Regions from separate parts of the Pseudomonas sp. GW821-FHT09A09 genome, predicted to be linked through region 2. Evidence: riboswitches for the same ligand, from Rfam matches in the RefSeq annotation. Region 2 holds a riboswitch; the other holds the start of a gene.

Region 1 (9,601 bases), on a different contig from region 2:
TGTTAACGCCAATCAGGTCTTTGTTACGACCTGCCGCTGACCAACTCGCCCCCACCGACAGAGAGGAGTCAAAGCTGCCTTCGATTTCACCGATGTTGAAACTGACGCCGAATGCGGGCCCGGCGAGCGTAGAAGCGAGACTGACAGCCAAGGGCAGTCTTGCCCGGCGCCAGAACTGGTTTACTGAGGTCATCGACGCTACTCCATGTGCATTATTGTTATGGCAGTGAGTTTTTTCTTACAGATGCATGTAACGGCCGGAATACAACGACTCCAATGCCGAACGGCAACCGAGCCCCCATGGCCCGAAGCGCAACATCCTTGAAAAACTCTGGGAAGGACTATAGCCAGCAGGGGGTATCGCTTGATCCCTCTAAAGTGTGATTTGCATCACCAACCCGTCTGCCACAACCCTTTCGCCATGCCGACGAAGGTCGGCGGGGCAAGGATGGCTGAAAATCGGCAAATCACAAGTGAAGGCGCCAGATAGAGCATTGCCGCGCCCGAACGGGCGCGGCGGAAGGGATCACAGGGTGGACAGGAACGTACTGTTGTTGGCCTGCCATTCGATGATGTCGATGCGGATACGTTTTTTGTCGAGCTTTCCTACGCTGGTCTTGGGAATTTCAGTAACAACCGCAATCTGGCTCGGAATCGCCCACTTGCTCAGGTGGCCCAATTCAACAAACGGTTTTAAGTGTTCTTTAAGCTCCCGCGCACCTATCACATGGCCATCACGCACCACCAGCAAGGCAAACGGACGCTCGCCCCACTGCGGGTCGGCAATGCCCACCACCGCTACTTCACGTACCGCAGGGTGACGGCTGACCAGGTCCTCCAGGGCCAGGGACGAGATCCACTCCCCGCCCGTTTTGATCACATCCTTGATACGGTCACGGATATCGATCACGCCAAATGCATCAAGGGTGGCCACGTCACCGGTGTGCATCCAGCCGCCTTCCCACAGCTCGGCGCCCTTCTGTGGCTCGTTGAAATAACCTTCGCTGAGCCACGGCGCACGCAGCACCAGCTCGCCCTGGGACTCGCCATCGGCGGGCAGGAAGTTACCGTCAGCGTCGATGATCGCCGCCTCCACCAGTGGCCCGGGCACACCGGCCTTGATGCGGTAGGTGGTACGTTCATCCTCGGTGCCAGCCATCAGTTCTTCATTGAGGTGGGCACAAGACACCAGCGGCCCGGTCTCGGACATGCCGTACGCGGCCGTCAGCTGAATCCCACGGGCCTTGGAAGCTTCGTACAAGGTGCGATTGAGCGCACTGCCGCCAATCACGATTTTCCAGCCACCAAAATCCACGCCCTGGGCGGCCTTGGCATTGAGCACCATCTGCAGGATGGTCGGCACGCAGTGGGAGAAGGTGACCTTTTCCTTGCGCCACAGCTCCACCAGGTACTCGGGGTCGTAGCGGCCGGGGTAGACCTGCTTCAGGCCAAGCATGGTCGCCACATACGGCAAACCCCAGGCGTGTACATGGAACATCGGCGTGATCGGCATGTACACGTCGTTGGTGCCCAACAGGCGCACGCTGTCGACGCTGCCCATGATGGTCGCCACGCCCATGGTGTGCAGGACCAGTTGGCGGTGAGTGAAGTACACGCCCTTGGGGTTGCCAGTGGTGCCGGTGGTGTAGAAGGTGGTGGCGACCGAGTTTTCGTCGAAATCCTGGAAGTCGTACGCGGGGCTGGCGGCGGCCAGCAGGGTTTCGTACTCGCCCACCAGGCCTGGCAACTCGGCGGTCTTGGCGTCACCGTCGGTGAGCAGCAGGGTCTTGTCGACGGTCGTCAGGTGCCCGGCAATCGCCTGGTAGAGCCCCACGAATTCGCTGTTGACCAGCACGAAGCGGTCTTCGGCGTGGTTCATGGTGTAGAGGATCTGTTCCGGCGACAGGCGCACGTTGATGGTGTGGATCACCGCGCCGATCATCGGGATGGCGAACATGCATTCGAGGTAGCGATGGCTGTCCCAATCCATCACTGCCACGGTATCGCCGGCCTTCACCCCGGCCTCGGTCAGCACATTGGCCAGCCGGGCAACCCGTTCGATCAGGGTGGGGTAGGTGTAGCGCAGTTTGTCGCGGTAGATGATTTCCCGGGTTTTCTCGTAGCGAGTCCCGGACATCAGCAGGCGTTTGATCAACAGCGGGTATTGGTACGCGCCTTCGGCGGGCGGGATAACACGGGTCTGCAACATACGAATCCCTTATCTGACTGCACGGTCTTGGCTTGAAGACCTGCACTTTAGAGACGTTATGTTTCAGCCAAATCAGCCAAAGGAATGATTTGCAGAGCCCAATGAATGCTAGCTTTGAGCCATTACTGGAGCCTTGCAGAGATCCAATGTGGGAGCTGGCTTGCCTGCGATGGCCTTAACTCGGTATTTCTGAAACACCCAGTCGCCTGCATCGCGGGCAAGCCCGGCTCCCACAGGGTTATTTCATACTGGTAAACGCCAGCTTCACCCCAATCGCAATCAGCACCGCGCCCATGGTGCGGTCAAACCAGTGCCCCATCCGCGCAAACCCGGCGCGCACGCGCTGCTGGCTGAACAGCATGGCCACCAGGCAGAACCACAGCGCCGTCGCGACCGCCAGGTACACGCCGTAACCGGCCTGGATCGCCAGCGGTGTGTGCGGGTTGATCACCACGGTGAACAGCGACAGGAAGAACAGCGTGGCCTTGGGGTTCAAGCCATTGGTCACGAAGCCTGCGGTAAAGGCACCGCGCGGGGTGCGCTCGCCCGCTTCGCGGTGCAACTCACCTTCGACCGGTGGCTTGGCCGGTTGGGCACGCAAGGCCTTGAAGCCGATGTACAGCAGGTACGCCGCAGCCGCCCATTTGAGTGCGTTGAACAGCACGATGGACTGGGACACGATCAAGCCAATGCCAAGCAACGAGTAACCCACATGCAGAAAAATCGCCGAGCCCACACCCAGCGCTGTCCAGGTTCCGGCGCGACGGCCGTGGGTCACACTTTCACGCACCACCACGGCGAAATCCGGGCCGGGGCTGGCCACGGCCAACAAGTGAATCAAGGCTACGGTCAAAAACTCGGCGACGTACATGCTCACTCCATTAAGTAACTGATTATTTCATCTGATAGGCTCCGGAGATTACGCCTTCAAACCCTGTCGCAAAAGGTACAGTTGATGACGAACAATCGCCGTGCGGTCTTCCTTGATCACCCTTCCCTGGACCTGGGGGACCTTGACCTCAGCGAGCTGCGAGACAGCTTCAGCGAATTGCAGCTGTACACCGGCACCACCCCGCAGAACGTGGTTGAACGGGTGCAGGGCGCCCACGTCGTCATCAGCAACAAGATCGCCCTCAGCACCGAAACCCTGGCGGCCTGCCCGGAACTCAAACTGATTCTGGTGTCGGCCACCGGCACCAATAACGTCGACCTCGACGCCGCCCGTGCCCATGGCATCACCGTGAGCAATTGCCAGGGCTACGGCACGCCGTCGGTGGCGCAGCACACGATCATGCTGTTGCTCAACCTGGCCACGCGTTTGAAGGACTATCAACGGGATGTCAGCGCCGGCAAGTGGCAACAAGCCAAGCAGTTCTGCCTGCTGGACCACCCGATTGTCGAGCTGGAAGGCAAGACCCTCGGCCTGCTCGGCCACGGCGAGTTGGGCGGCGCGGTAGCGCGCCTGGCTGAGGCCTTCGGCATGCGCGTGCTGCTCGGTGCGATTCCGGGGCGCCCTGCCCGCGCCGATCGCGTGCCGTTGGATGAGCTGCTAGCCCAAGTGGACGCATTGACACTGCACTGCCCGCTCAACGAACACACCCGCGACTTTATCGGTGCCCGTGAACTGGCGTTGCTCAAGCCTGGCGCGTTTGTGGTCAATACCGCACGCGGCGGCTTGATCAACGAACAAGCGCTGGCCGATGCGTTGCGCAGCGGTCACCTGGGCGGCGCGGCCACCGATGTGCTGAGCGTGGAGCCGCCGGTCAACGGCAACCCACTGCTGGCCGGCGACATTCCTCGGTTGATCGTCACCCCGCACAACGCCTGGGGCAGTCGCGAAGCACGCCAGCGCATCGTCGGCCAACTGGCGGAAAACGCCCGGGGCTTTTTCAGCGGCGCACCGTTGCGCGTCGTGAGTTGATAAACTGCGCCCCTTTTCAAGGAGCAGACCATGGATCCGCGCAGTGAAGTACTGCTTCGTCAGGCCGAACTTTTTCAAGGCAACCTGCTGCTGGTCGGGTTGCCTGCCGACGACTTGCTCGGCCGCCTGCCCAACGCCCACGGCTGGAGCTGGCACGCGGGCGACCAGGCTGCCCTGGACGCACGCTTCCCCGAGCGCAGCCACTTCGGCGTGAACGTGCCCGAGCGTGCGTTCGATGCCGCCGTGATCTTCCTGCCCAAATCCAAGGACCTCACCGACTACCTGCTCAACGCCGTGGCCGCACGCCTGCCCGGTGCCGAGCTGTTTCTGGTGGGGGAGAAAAAGGCCGGCATCGAAAGTGCCGCCAAACAGATGATCCCCTTTGGCAAGCCGCGCAAGCTGGATAACGCGCGGCACTGCCAGTTGTGGCAAGTCACCGTGGCCAATGCCCCGCACGCGGTGGAGCTGGAAAGCCTGGCCCAGGTGTTCGACGTGCCGCTGGCCGAAGGCCCCCTCAAAGTGGTCAGCCTGCCCGGCGTGTTCAGCCACGGGCGCCTGGATCGCGGCACCGAATTGCTGTTGGAGCATTTGGACAAGCTGCCCAGCGGCCACCTGCTGGACTTCGGTTGCGGCGCCGGCGTGCTGGGGGCTGCGGTCAAACGTCGCTACCCGCACAACAGCGTGACCCTGCTCGACGTGGATGCCTTCGCCGCCGCCAGCAGCCGCCTGACGCTGGCTGCCAATGGTCTGGAAGCCGAAGTGCTGACCGGTGACGGAATCGACGCCGCGCCGATGGGTTTGAACGCGATTTTGAGCAACCCGCCGTTCCATGTCGGGGTGCACACGGATTATTTCGCCACGGAAAACCTGCTGCGAAAAGCGGCGAAACACCTGGCAAAAGGCGGCGAACTTCGCCTGGTTGCCAACAGCTTCCTCAAGTACCAACCCCTGATCGAAGAGCATCTGGGCGTGTGCGCAATCAAGGCCGAAGGCAATGGTTTCCGCATTTACCGTGCCAAGCGCGGCTGACAAGCGTTTGAAAAAGAAGGCTTGCCGAATGGGTTTTGCCTAGGCAGAATCCGCTCCGTCCTAGGGGAGTAGTCTCCCACGAGCGCCACGCTCGTCCGGCATACGTCAACATACTTGGTCAGCAGACCATGGCGTATGCGACCCAGGAGTCCGCACAGACGGACCGGGGTTTGACAAGACCTATGACACGCACACCTTACCCGGGGCGGGAAGGCTGTACGTGTCATAGCCGTGTCGACCCGCCCCTGGAAACCTACCTGATGCTGGATTCATTACTCGTACCTACCGCAATCGTTGCCTTGGCCGAAATCGGCGACAAGACGCAACTGCTCGCGCTCATCCTTGCCGCACGCTTTCGCAAGCCCTGGCCGATCATCGCCGGCATCGTCGCCGCGACCCTGGCCAACCATGCGGCGGCCGGTGCCGTGGGAGCCTGGTTCGGCAGCTTCTTCTCGGATGCGGTGTTGCATTGGATCCTCGCGGCGAGTTTCTGCGCCACGGCCCTGTGGACCCTGGTGCCCGACAAACTCGACGACGACGAAGCCAGCACCACGCGCAAATTCGGGCCGTTCCTGACCACGCTGATTGCGTTCTTCCTGGCGGAAATCGGTGACAAGACGCAGATCGCCACGGTGATGCTGGCGGCGCAGTACCCGGAGTTGTGGCTGGTGATCATCGGCACCACCCTGGGCATGCTGATTGCCAACGTGCCGGTGGTATTGGCGGGGAATTTCGCGGCGGAAAAACTGCCATTGACCTTGATTCGTCGACTGGCAGCCACGGCGTTCTTCATCCTGGCCGTGGTGGCGGTGTACAAGGCCATGCAGAGCAGCGGCTGGATCTAGATCTGTAAACCCAATCCAATGTGGGAGCTGGCTTGCCTGCGATGCAGGCAACTCGGTCTAGCAGATGAACCGAGCCGATGCTATCGCAGCGGTGCGGCGATCCGACAAGCCAGCTCCCACATTTGGATCATCAGCGAACCTGGAGCATCAGGATTTTTTGGCCTGCTGATACAGCGGCATCACTTTTGGAATCGCGGCCTGCAACGACGCGATTCGGCTGTCGGAAGCCGGGTGTGTGCTCATGAACTCAGGAGGCGCACCCTCCGAAGCCTTGGCCATTTTGTTCCACAGCGTAATCGCTGCGTTCGGGTTGTAGCCGGCACGAGCGGACAACTCCAAACCAATCAAGTCAGCTTCGTTTTCATTGGCGCGACTGTTGGGCAAGGTCATGCCGTACTGAACGGCTGCATCACCGAGCGCCATGCTGTCCTGACCCAGGCCAAAGATCGCGGCGGCCCCCTGCTTGGCCATCTCGATACCGTATGCCTTGGACATGGCTTCACGGCTGTGTTCGCGCAAGGCGTGGGCGATTTCATGCCCCATTACCGCCGCCAACTCATCATCGGTCAGCTTGAGCGTTTCGATCAGCCCGCTATAGACAAAAATCTTGCCGCCCGGCCCGCAGTTGGCGTTGATCTCGTCACTCTTGATCAGGTTCACTTCCCATTGCCATTGCGCTGCATCTGGGCGGAAAGCCGGCACCTGGACAATCAAACGCTTGGCAATCGCCTGCACGCGCTTGGCATTGGCACTGGTCTTGTCGACAACGCCCTTGCCACTGGCCTCGGTCAAGGTCTTTTGGTAGGACTGCGCGTACATCTGGTCGACTTCCTGGCTCGACAACATGCTGTACATATATTGCTTGCGCTCAACACCCACCGCGCCGCCGCTGGTGGTGTTGACCGCCTGGCAACCCGCCATGAGCAACGCCGTAACCAACCCACTTACCGCCCAAGACTTCTTCATGAACACGCTCCCTGAAAACATGCCGCGTATCGTAGGCGGTCAATTGTATCGGCGCCAGATACACCAGACGTGTAACCGCTGAATTTCGGATACATCCCACACGCCCACTGCGGCAGCGAAAGTCTCATTTGCGACACCCCGCACTATTTTGTAGGACAAGCCTTAAGCCTCCCGACCCCGTGGCCGATACAAAAAAGCAGCCAATCTCCCCCTGCGTCCGGAGCGTTCATGAAATTCAAGTCGATTCAGTTTTCTGTCGCGGCACTGACCGGGGCCATCGTGCTGAGTGTGGTCGCAGTGCTGGTGCTCTATGCCTTGTTTGCCGGCGCACGCACCCAGGAGATGGTGCAGGAACGCACCCAGGCGCAGTTCGAGCAAATCATCGAGCAACGCCTCACCACCCTGGCGCAAACCCAGGCCACGCTGATCCAGCGTGAGTTGGAAGCCCCCCTGGTGACTGCCAAGGGCCTGGCCACCACCAACGCTCTGCTCGGCATGAAAGACGCCAAGGGCGAGCCAGCCCTGCAGATCGGCCGCGAACAGCTGATCGGCCTGCTGCATGAAACCGTGGTGCGCAACCCGAAAATCCTCGGTGCCTACATCGGCTGGGAACCCAACGCGATCGACCACAATGACGCCGCCTACATCAACAGCCCCATCGTCGGCATGGCCGCTGACGGCCGCTTCCTGCCCTGGTGGTATCGCAACGCCGATGGCAGCCTGGGCCTGGACAAGCTGGCCGACGTCAACGACCAGAACATCCTCTCCACCGGCGTGCGCGCCAGTGAGTACTACCTGTGCTCCAAGGAAACCAGGAAGCCCTGCGCCATCGACCCTGCCCCTTATAAAGTGGGCAACGCCATGGTGATGCTGGCCTCGTTTATCGAACCGATCATGATCGACGGCACCTTCCAGGGCATCGTCGGTGCCGACCTGTCGGTGAACTTTATCCAGGAAATGCTCACCCGCGCCGACCAGAACCTCTACAACGGCGCTGGCGAACTGGCCCTGATCTCCAGCAACGGGCGCCTGGTGGCTTACACCAAGGACGCCAGCAAGCTCGGTGAAAAAGCCACCGACCTGCTCGACAGCAACGAACTGGCCAACCTCAGCCAATTGAAAGTCGGCGAAGTGCGCTACGACATCGACAAGGAACACGGACACATCGAGCTGTTCCTGCCGTTCAATATTGGCCAGGCAGAAGCCCGCTGGACCCTGATGCTGCAACTGCCGCTCAGTGCGGTGATGGCCGACTCGCAAAAACTGCAAAGCGACCTGCAAGCCCAACGCAAGACTGACACCTTCGGCATGGCCATGGTCGGCCTGCTGATCGCCGGCATCGGCTTGCTGGTGATCTGGCTGGTGGGCCACGGTATCGCCCGCCCGCTCAAACAAATGGTGGCCATGCTCAACGACATCGCCCAGGGCGAAGGTGACCTGACCCGCCGCCTGACCAGCGATCGCGCCGATGAACTGGGCGCGATTGCCAGCGGCTTCAATACCTTCCTGATCAAGCTGCAGGGCATGATCACCCAGGTGGTGAGTTCGGTGCAGAAGGTCAGCGACTCGTCGGAGCACACCGCCGACATCGCGATTCGCACCAACCAGGGCGTGCATAAACAGATGGTGGAGATCGACCAGGTCGCGACCGCTGTGCATGAGATGACCGCCACTGCGCAGGACGTAGCGCGCAACGCCACCCAGGCCGCTCAGGCCGCCAGCCATGCCGACCAGGCGGCGAGCCAGGGCATGCGCATCGTGCGCGACACCTCCACCTCCATCGGCGCCCTCGCCGAGGAAATCGGCAAGGCCGTAGGCGTGGTGCAAACCCTGGCCAAGGACAGCGAGAACATCAACGCCATCCTCACTGCGATCCGCGGGATTGCCGAGCAGACCAACCTGCTGGCGCTCAACGCCGCCATCGAGGCGGCGCGGGCCGGCGAGCAGGGCCGTGGTTTTGCCGTAGTGGCTGATGAAGTGCGCAACCTGGCGCAGAAAACCCAGAAGGCCACCGAAGAAATCCAGACCATGATCCAGCAGCTGCAACAGGGCACGCGGGACGTGGTGCGGGTGATGGAAGACAGCCAGAACCGTACCGATGAAAGCGTGCAACACGCGGCCAAGGCGGCCGAGGCGCTGGAGACGATTACTCAGGCGGTGTCGGTGATCAACGACATGAACACCCAGATCGCCAGCGCGGCCGAGGAGCAAAGCGCAGTGGCCGAAGACATCAACCGCAACGTGATCAATATCGGCCAGGTGGCCAATGAAGTGGCGGGCGGCGCGGATGAGTCCAGTGCGGCCAGTGCGGATTTGACCAAGTTGGCGGAGCAGCAGCGGCGGCTGATCAACCAGTTCAAGGTCTGAGATTTGCGGCGATCTTGAGCGCCCTATCGCAGGCAAGCCAGCTCCCACATTTGAATGTGTTCACACATCAAGTGTGGGAGCTGGCTTGCCTGCGATGAGGCCAGTGGAGTCGACCGCTAGGCCGGGGTCAGGCACTCCGGCCCGTTGAGCTTGGGATCATTAACCATATTGGCCAATACCCGCTCGCGCAATGCGAAGGGCTCACTGGCCAGCAACGCTTGCAAGGCATGCAACGGCGTTTCCGGATTCAACCAGGCCTCCTGC
Region 2 (9,601 bases):
GCGGCGTTTGCGGGGCTGGCCGTGTGACGCCAGGCCCGCTCACCCCAATCAGCGGTTAAGAAAGGCCAGCAGGTCTTCATTCAACGCTTGGGTATGGGTGACCGCAAAACCATGCGGTGCATCCTTGTAAACCTTCAACTGGGCGCCCTTGATCAGTTCGGCAGCGACCTTGCCGGTGGTCTCGAACGGCACGATCTGGTCGCCATCGCCGTGGATCACCAGGGTTGGCACATCGATCTTCGCCATGTCCGGGCGGAAGTCCGTCTCGGAGAACGCAGTGACGCAATCCACCGTCGACTTGAGCGAGGCCTGCAAAGCGATTTGCAAGGTTTGGGTCAGCACGCCGGCGGAGACCGTCTGGCCCTTGTTGATCCCGAAGAACGGGGTATTGAAGTCGGTGATGAACTGCGCGCGGTCCTTGAGCAACCCGGCCTTGATGCCGTCGAACACGGCGGTGGGCACGCCTTGTGGGTAATCCGGTTTCTGGCCGAACAGCGGGGTGACTGCACCCAGCAACACCAGGCCGGCCACGCGGGCGCTGCCGTGGCGTGCGATGTAACGCGCCACGTCGCCGCCGCCCATGGAGAAGCCCACCAGCGTCACGTCCTTGAGGTCCAGGTGCTCGATCAACTGCGCGATGTCATCGGCGAAGGTGTTGTAGTCGTTGCCGGACCACGGCTGGTCCGAACGCCCAAAGCCGCGACGGTCGAACGCGAGGGTGCGAAAGCCGCGGCTGCTCAGGTATTCCATCTGGTATTCCCACATATCGGCATCCAGCGGCCAGCCGTGGCTGAACAGCACGGGCTTGCCGCTGCCCCAATCCTTGAAGTAGATCTGCGTACCGTCTTTGGCGACGAATGTGCTCATGGGAAACTCCTGGGAGGGTGGGATGAAAGCATTACGTCGCACTATTGCGCCAAACCGGACGAAGGGCTTGTACGGATGTGCTCGGTTGAACGGTTCAGCGTCTATGCTGGTCCACTGACCTCCAACGTCAGATCACACAGGTGAACGAAATGGCCAAGACTTACAGCTACGCCGCCCAGAACGCCAAGGATTCCCTCAAGCCCTACACCTTCGAGCGCCGCGCGCCGGGGGCTGATGACGTACAGATCGACATTCTCTTCTGCGGAGTCTGCCACTCCGACCTGCACACCGTGCGCAACGAATGGAACAACACCCTGTACCCGTCAGTGCCGGGCCACGAAATTGTCGGCCGCGTCACGGCAGTGGGCGCCAATGTGAAGAAGTTCAAGGTCGGCGACCTGGCCGGTGTCGGTTGCATGGTCGACAGCTGCCAGCACTGCGCATCCTGCGCCGAGGGCGAGGAGCAGTATTGCGAGAACGGTTTTACCGGCACCTACAATGGGCCGATGTTCGGGGGCGAGAACACCTTCGGCGGTTACTCGGACAATATCGTGGTCAAGGAGAAGTTCGTGCTGCGCATCTCCCATGGCGATGCCAACCTGGCCGCCGTGGCACCGTTGCTCTGCGCCGGGATCACCACCTATTCACCGCTGCACCACTGGAAGGTCGGCCCGGGTAAAAAAGTTGGGGTGGTCGGCCTTGGCGGCCTGGGCCACATGGCGGTGAAAATCGCCCACGCCATGGGCGCCCACGTGACGCTGTTCACCACTTCACCCAACAAACGCGAAGACGGCCTGCGCCTGGGCGCCGATCAGGTGGTGGTGTCGAAGAACCCGGATGAAATGGCCAAGGTTGCCAACAGCCTGGACTTCATCCTCAACACCGTCGCCGCACCGCACAACCTCGACGCGTTCATCAGCCTGCTCAAGCGCGACGGCACCATGACCCTGGTTGGCGCACCCGACAGTCCGCACCCGTCGCCGGCGGTATTCAACCTGATCTTCAAGCGCCGCAGCCTGGCGGGTTCGTTGATCGGCGGCATCCAGGAAACCCAGGACATGCTGGACTTCTGCGCCAAGCACGAGATTGTCTCGGACATCGAGATGATCGATATCCAGGGCATCAACGAAGCCTATGAGCGGATGCTCAAGGGCGACGTGAAATACCGCTTCGTCATCGACATGCAGAGCCTGAAAAAGGAAAGCCACGCCGCCTGACAACCGCCATCGCCGGCAAGCCACCGCCGATCTCCTGTAGGCGCTGGCTTGCCAGCGATAGCTATCTACCAGACGCTGGTACCGTTCAGGCCGACAGGTGCTCATACAAAATCGTCGCACCCACCAGCATCAGCACCACGCCGCCGACCATCTCGGCGCGTTTGCCCACCACGGTACCCAGCACACGCCCGAGCATCATGCCGATCGTGACCATGGTCATGGTCGCCAGGCCAATGGCGGCTGCGGCCACCAGGATATTCACGTCGACAAACGCCAGGCCCACGCCCACGGCCAGGGCATCGATGCTGGTGGCAAACGCCGTCACGGCCAGGATCATGAATGAATGCTGGGTCGGTTTCTCGACCTCTTCATCCTCGGCCTTGAACCCGTTGTAGATCATGTGCAGGCCCAGCGCGACCAGCAGGGTAAAGGCGATCCAGTGGTCCCAGTGTTCAACCCAACGGGTGGCGGCATGGCCGATGGCCCAGCCGATCATCGGCGTGATGGCCTCGATCACACCAAAGATCAGGCCGGCGCGCAGGGCTTCGGTGAGGCGTGGTTTGTGCAGGCTGGAGCCTTTGCCGATGGCCGCCGCAAAGGCGTCCGTGGACATGGCCAGGGCGAGAAGAATCAGGGAAATGGGGTTCACGGTCAGGCTTCCAGTCGGGCTGCATGAGTCAACGACACACCCACACGCCCGACTTCCGGCATGGATATGTCGCTGGTCTCACCAACCACAACGGTGTTCGTACCACGGCAGGTTGCCGAATATGTTGATACGAACGCTTCTGAACGGGTCAGAAGCCGGTTACTCCCCAACGAAGGGCTGCATCATAGAGGGCCAAACATGAAAAAACCGTCAACGCCTTTCACCCGCGCTTGGTGTTCAGCTCTATCAGTTGGTCGGGATGATCTTCGACACCAGCTCCACCACCGTTTTGGCCTGCAACTTCCTCATCAGCCGCGCGCGGTGCACTTCCACCGTGCGATGGGAGATCGCCAGGCGCTGGGCGATTTCCTTGGACTTGTAGCCGTTGACGATCAGCAGGGCGATTTCCCGCTCCCGTGGCGTGAGGTCGCCGGTGCCCTGGTGGGCGCGATCCAGGCGCTCGAAGTGCCAGATCATCAGCTTGAACGGGTCCTCGGGCGTGAGGGTGTAGCCGTGGGACTTGGCCCAGAACACCTCACCGTTTTTGTGCTGCATGAAACGCTCGTCGGAGTAGAAACCGTTGTCGCTGTCGAGCAGCCAGTCGTGGCTGCGCTTGCCGATGGCGTGGTAGTCGGCCTGGGACGGGTAGATCAACAGGGTCAACTGGTTGAGCAGGGCTTCGCGCGGGTAGCCGAACAGCTGCAGGAAGGCTTCGTTGCAGTCGATCATCACGCGGTGGCTGGTCACCAGCTGCGGTGCGGGGGAGCGTTGGAACGCCAGGCGTTCGATGTCGGGAAATTGCCGGGTAAACACGGTCATCAGGCATCCTGCCTCGTTGTTTTTCTCACCTGGAGGCTACTTATCCGTGTAAGTAGTTACACGAATTGGCGAGCGACCAGTGGTGGGGCATTGTAGGGAATGTACGCACCAAAAACAGAAGAAATTGATTATGACTGCTCAAAGCGTCTCCATTGTTGCCGCCGGTCATTCACGTTTTGGACGCCTGGAAGGCACCACCCTTGAAGACCTGATCGTGCAGGTCACCCGCGAAGCCCTGGTGGATGCGGCCATCGATGCCGCGCAAATCGATGCGGTGTTCCTCGGGCATTTTAACGCGGGGCTGGTGCCTGACGGTTTTGCCTCTTCTTTGCTGCTGCAGGCCGACCCGGGGCTGCGTTTCAAACCGGCCACGCGCTGCGAAAATGCCTGTGCATCCGGTTCGGCGGCGATCCAGGCCGGGGTGAACGCGATCCTGTCCGGCAGCGCCGAGCTGGTGTTAGTGGTGGGTGCCGAAAAGATGACCCACACCTCCACGGCTGCCGTCACCCAGGCCCTGGCTGGCGCCGGCTACCAGAATGACCCGGCAGAAGCCGGCCTGAGTTTCCCGCAGCTGTTCGGCCGCGCGGCGCGGCAGTACGCCGAGCGCTACCACTGTCCGCTGGGCTCGATGGCGGCCATCGCCACCAAGAACCACTCCAATGCCATGGCCAACCCGCTGGCGCAGATGCACCGGGTGATGGATTTTGAGCACTGCAACAATGTTTCGCCGAGCAACCCGTTTGTGGCCGACTCCCTGCGGCTCACCGACTGCTCGCTGATCAGCGACGGCGCCGCCGCCATCATCCTGGCTTCGCCCAAGCGTGCCCGTGCCTTTCGCCGTGACGTGCAGATCTGCGCGATGACCCAGGTCAACGACTGCCTGCCTATCGCCCAGCGTGACATCCTCGCCTTCGAAGGCCCGCAACGGGCGATCCACGCAGCGTTGCGCGGGGCGAATATCACCCTGGCCGACCTGAGTTTTGCCGAGGTGCACGACTGCTTCACCATCGCCGAACTGCTGATCTATGAAGCCATGGGCCTGGCGCCCAAAGGCGAGGGCCATCGCGTGCTCGACAGCGGCGTAGTGCGCGCCGGTGGACGCTTGCCGGTGAACCTGTCCGGTGGCCTCAAGGCCAAGGGGCACCCGGTTGGAGCCACTGGGGTGTCGATGCATGCCCTGGCGTTCCGCCAACTGACCGGCGAACCGATCGGCCTGGCAGTGCCCAACCCCGAGTTCGGCCTGGTGTTCAACATGGGCGGGATGGCGGTGGCCAACTATGCCTCGGTCCTCCATGCGCGGCGCTGCTGAGCCATGAACATTGCCAACTGGCTGCACGACACCCAACGCCGCGATCCTCAACGCCCCGCGCTGTTCGACGGCACGCGGCAAACCGCCGACTATGCCACCTTCGCCGCCCATGCCCGCCAACGCGCCGCCTGCCTGGTAGACCAGCACGGGCTGGTGCCCGGCGATGCGGTGGCGGTGCTGATGAAAAACAGCGGCGACTACCTGGAATTGCTCTACGCCATCTGGTGGATGGGGGCGGTCGCGGTACCGATCAACGCCAAGCTGCACCCGGCCGAGGCGGTGTGGATCGCGACTAACGCTGAGGCGCGCCTGATCTTCACCGATGGCGGCAGGGTGTTTGCCGCACGCGACCTGCCTACAGTCTGCAAGGAGCTGGACGGCCACGTGTTGCCCCCGACACGCCCCTGGCCCACCCTGGAACACCCGGTGCCACGCCAGGACTCAGACCTTGCCTGGCTGTTCTACACCTCCGGCACCACGGGGCGTTCCAAGGGCGTGATGCTGTCCCATGGCAACCTCATGGCGATGTCGCTGTGTTATCCCACCGATGTCGACTCGGTGAGTGGAGATGACGCGGTGGTGTATGCCGCGCCGATGTCCCATGGCGCAGGGCTCTACAACTTCATCCATGTGCGCTGCGGTGCACGGCATGTGGTGCCGGCTTCCCATGGCTTTGACGCCGCCGAGCTGTTCGGGCTCGCGGCCGAGTTGGGCAACGTTTCATTGTTTGCTGCGCCCACCATGGTCAAGCGTATGGTCGAACAGGCGCGGCGCCAGGGTTATGCCGGCGAGGGCATCAAGACCATCGTCTACGGCGGTGGCCCGATGTACTTGGCGGACCTGCGCGAAGCCCTGGACACCTTCGGCCCGCGCTTCGTGCAGATCTACGGCCAGGGCGAGAGCCCGATGACCATCAGCGTGCTGCCACGCGCACTGATCGCCGACCGCCAGCGGCCGGATTGGGCGATCCTGGCCGCGTCCGTCGGCCACGCGCAATCCTGTGTGGAAATCCGCATTCTGAATGCAGAGCACCAGCCAGTGGCCACCGGCGAGCGGGGTGAAATTGCCGTGCGCGGAGCCACGGTGATGCAGGGCTACTGGCGCAACCCCCAGGCCAGCGAGCAAGCCCTGGTAGACGGCTGGCTGTTGACCGGCGATATCGGTTTTCTCGACCCGGCCGGCTACCTGACCCTCACGGACCGTTCCAAGGACGTGATCATCACGGGCGGCAGCAACGTGTACCCGCGTGAAGTCGAGGAAGTGCTGGCCCAACATCCCGAGGTGTTTGAAGTGTGCGTGGTGGGCGAGCCGGACGCGCAGTGGGGTGAGTCGGTGGTGGCGTTTGTGGTAACCCGCAGCGGTCAAATCCTCGACGATGCCGAATTGACTGCCTGGTTTCTCGAACGCATGGCCTCGTTCAAGAAGCCCAAAAAATATGTGTTCCGCGATGAGCTGCCGAAGAACAGCTACGGCAAAATCCTCAAGACCGACTTGCGACAGGTGTTGAAAGCAGGGAGTATCGCCGCCGTTCGCTGAACCCGTTTTCCATGGATAGATAACAGACAAGGAGTCCCTTCAATGGGCATTCACGCGCAAGACACGGTCCGCAAGCGGCGCCGTGCGTTTCTCGGTGCCACCTCCGGCCACTTGATCGAGTGGTACGACTATGGCGTCTACGGCTTTCTCGCCGTGTACATCGGCCAGGCGTTTTTTGTCTCCGATGACCCCACCACCAGCCTGCTGGCGAGCTTCGCCGCGTTTGCCCTGAGCTTCTTCATCCGGCCGCTGGGCGGCCTGTTCTTCGGCCCGCTGGCCGACAAGATTGGCCGTCGCAAGACCCTGATCATGGCGCTGGTGATGATGACCGGTTCCACGGTGTTGCTCGGCCTGTTACCGACTTATGCCACCCTTGGCATCGCCGCGCCGATCCTGTTGATCCTGGTGCGCTGCGTGCAGGGCTTCTCGGCGGGTGGCGAGATCGGCACGGTCACCAGTTTCATCTCCGAATACGCCGGCCCCGGTCGACGCGGCTTTGCCACCTGCTGGCTGATGGTCACCGCCGTGCTCGGTCTGTTGCTGGGCGGCGCCGTGGCCAATGGCATGACCTGGGTGCTGGGCGCCGACGTGATGCAGGAGTGGGCGTGGCGCGTGCCGTTCCTGATTGCCGCACCGCTGGGCTTTATCTCCATGTACATCCGCCTCAAGCTTGAAGACAGCCCCGAGTTCCTCGCCCTGCAACGCGCCGGGCAAACCTCCCGCGCGCCGCTGCGTGAGGTCTGGCAGTGGAAGCGGGCGATTGCCCTGGTGTTTTTCATCATCACCCTGCACAGCTCGATCTTCTACCTGGTGCTGACCTTCGCCTCGACCTACATGGCCAAGATCCTCAAGTTCGACAGCGGCACCACTTTACTCTACGTGTTCGTGGCCAGTTTCTCGGCGGCGTTTGTGATGCCGTTCGGGGGGGCGTTCACCGACAAGTACGGGCGCAAGCCGTTCCTGATGGTGATCGGCACCCTGGCCACCCTGGCGATGTTCTGGCTGTTCAAGTCGGCACCCACGGCCACACCGGCGTCGTTCTTTGCACCCTTGATGGCGGTGGCGATCCTGTTCGGGCTGTATGCATCGTCCACCTATGCGCTGATGAGCGAACTGTTGCCGACGCGAATCCGCTCCACCGGGATTGCCGTGGCGTACAACGTGCCGGTGGCGGTGTTCGGCGGCAGCGCGCCGTTGATCTCTACCTGGCTGATCAAGGTGACAGGCGACATCACCTCGCCGTGGTACTTCTACGTGGCCACCGGCGTGGTGTCGTTGATTGCCCTGGTGGTCTTGCGCAAGGAAGACTTTGTCGCCAGCAGCCGCCCGGCCGTGGTGCAGGCACCAGAGGGGCTGGCCAGCGCGGCCTGACGTTCAGGGACGCTGCGGCTTGACCGACGTCCCGAACGTGTTACCCATGCGCACACTGGTCGCCGCCGGCGTGGATAAACCCACCTGGTTCGGCGGCCGCTTCTCTACCGGAATGTTCTGGGCCTCGCGGTTTTTCTGCGCGGCCTTGGCGGCGTCCGGCGTGTTACCCATCTGCTGGCTCAGGCAGCCATAGTCGGGCGCCTTATACCCATCCATCGTGACTTCCGTGCAGCTTGGGGCAGCTGTTTCGGCGTGGGCGACCAATGGCAATACGGCGCACAGCAACAGGCTGGCAAGGGGTACAAAGCGCTTCATACGGGCCTCCTGGCAGGCCCGCGAAGGGGGCCGTCAACCCTGGCAAGTGTAGTGCAGCGGGCTTGCCGTCACCGTGATGTTTTTTTTGCCATCACCGTAACATCAGGTTCATAAACTGGCCTCAGGATGACGGTTTTCAAGGACACGTCAGCCGTGCAGCGATGCGGAGCGGGGGGTGGGCAAGGGAGCTTGAGGCGCGCCACATGCGCCCTGGTCTTGCTATGGCTGCTTGCAGGTGCGCAGCCGGCGATCGCCGAGTCGCCGCTGTTGCTTCTGGACTTGCCAGCACAAGACCTGGAACACGCACTGCAAGCATATAGCCGCGCCACTGGGATGGCGGTGCTGGTGGACCGCGAGTTGACGCAGGGCCGGCGCTCCATCGGTGTGCGCGGGCGCTACACGGCGCAAGAAGCACTGGCGATGTTGCTGGCAGGGAGTGGCCTGATGGCACGTTATGCACGCAACGATGCGTTCACTTTGCAACGCCCCGACGTCGAACAGGCGCCTGCGCCGCGTGGCCTCTCTGCACGCAACGCCGCGCGGCTCAACAGCAGCTACGCCGCGGCGTTGCAGCAGGCGATCGAAGCCAGCCTGTGCCGTACGCCGTTGACTCGCCCGGGAACTTACCGTGCGCTGGTGCAGGTGTGGGTCAACCCGCAAGGGCTGATCGAACATAGCCGGCTGGTCAGTTCCACGGGTGATACGCAACGCGACGAAGCCCTGGTGCGCGGCCTTGGCACCGCCCGGGTTGAACGCCCGGCACCCAGTTCGCTGCGCCAGCCCGTGACCTTACTTTTGATGCCCGACACAACAGGAATGCGCATGGAATGCACAGCAGGGAAAGGAGCCACGGGCGGATGAAAAATACCGGGCACAGTACGATGGTCAGCTTGTTCCTGGCGTCCTACGAGGACTTCAAGGTGCGTTTGCGCAAGCGCCTGGGCTCCGAGGACCTGGCCAACGACGTCCTGCACGAAACCTACTTGCGGGTCGACCGCATGGACGTGCCACCCAACCTGCAACAGCCCAACGCCTACCTGTACCGCATGGCCCTGAACATTGCCGCCGACCGCCGCCAGGCCGACGCGCGCTTGCTCACTGGCAGCGAAGTCGAAGAGCTGCTGCAAACCGGCGACGAAGCCCTGGACCCGTCGCGGGTGGTGGGTGGCCAGCGCGAGATCCAGTCCCTGGTCAAGGCGCTTTACGAGCTGCCGGCACGCCGGCGCAAGATCCTCATCGCGGCGCGCCTGGAGGAGGCGCCACACCTGGAAATCTCCCAGCGTTTTGGCATCTCCACGCGCATGGTCGAGAAGGAAATCAAGGCCGCCCTGGGCCATTGCGCCAAGCGCCTGGAAAGAAAAGTGATTCAGCGGTTCGGTCCCGGGGCCGGAAAACCGTCTTAGTGTCGAGTCCCTGATAAATCCGTGAGTATTTGCGCGCTTGAACATTTTTAGCCTCTCCGCCGCCCGGCAATCCGCCGCCAGCCCCCTGCACGATGAAGCCCGCGACTGGCTGCTG

What was found. A riboswitch is a leader RNA that binds a small molecule or an ion and turns the genes downstream of it on or off. The one in region 2 is predicted to bind manganese.
Region 1: another riboswitch for manganese. It lies ahead of AC07OV_RS11875 (TMEM165/GDT1 family protein); the one in region 2 lies ahead of mntP (manganese efflux pump MntP).

What each region holds. Positions count from the first base shown of each region.
Region 1 is NZ_JBWKPU010000011.1:47,954-57,554, forward strand. It holds gene AC07OV_RS11850 (DUF1302 domain-containing protein) at 1-193, opposite strand, end outside; gene AC07OV_RS11855 (fatty acid--CoA ligase) at 527-2,209, opposite strand; gene AC07OV_RS11860 (LysE family translocator) at 2,448-3,080, opposite strand; gene AC07OV_RS11865 (2-hydroxyacid dehydrogenase) at 3,165-4,130, shown strand; gene AC07OV_RS11870 (methyltransferase) at 4,161-5,159, shown strand; yybP-ykoY riboswitch at 5,210-5,331, shown strand; gene AC07OV_RS11875 (TMEM165/GDT1 family protein) at 5,420-6,004, shown strand; gene AC07OV_RS11880 (M48 family metallopeptidase) at 6,152-6,970, opposite strand; gene AC07OV_RS11885 (methyl-accepting chemotaxis protein) at 7,199-9,337, shown strand; gene AC07OV_RS11890 (SOS response-associated peptidase) at 9,454-9,601, opposite strand, start outside.
Region 2 is NZ_JBWKPU010000007.1:210,907-220,507, forward strand. It holds gene AC07OV_RS08560 (LysR family transcriptional regulator) at 1-27, shown strand, start outside; gene AC07OV_RS08565 (alpha/beta fold hydrolase) at 49-867, opposite strand; gene AC07OV_RS08570 (NAD(P)-dependent alcohol dehydrogenase) at 1,017-2,084, shown strand; gene mntP (manganese efflux pump MntP) at 2,170-2,733, opposite strand; yybP-ykoY riboswitch at 2,744-2,913, opposite strand; gene AC07OV_RS08580 (LuxR C-terminal-related transcriptional regulator) at 2,980-3,552, opposite strand; gene AC07OV_RS08585 (acetyl-CoA acetyltransferase) at 3,683-4,861, shown strand; gene AC07OV_RS08590 (class I adenylate-forming enzyme family protein) at 4,865-6,397, shown strand; gene AC07OV_RS08595 (MFS transporter) at 6,440-7,768, shown strand; gene AC07OV_RS08600 (hypothetical protein) at 7,772-8,083, opposite strand; gene AC07OV_RS08605 (secretin and TonB N-terminal domain-containing protein) at 8,300-8,944, shown strand; gene AC07OV_RS08610 (RNA polymerase sigma factor) at 8,941-9,486, shown strand; gene AC07OV_RS08615 (FecR family protein) at 9,524-9,601, shown strand, end outside.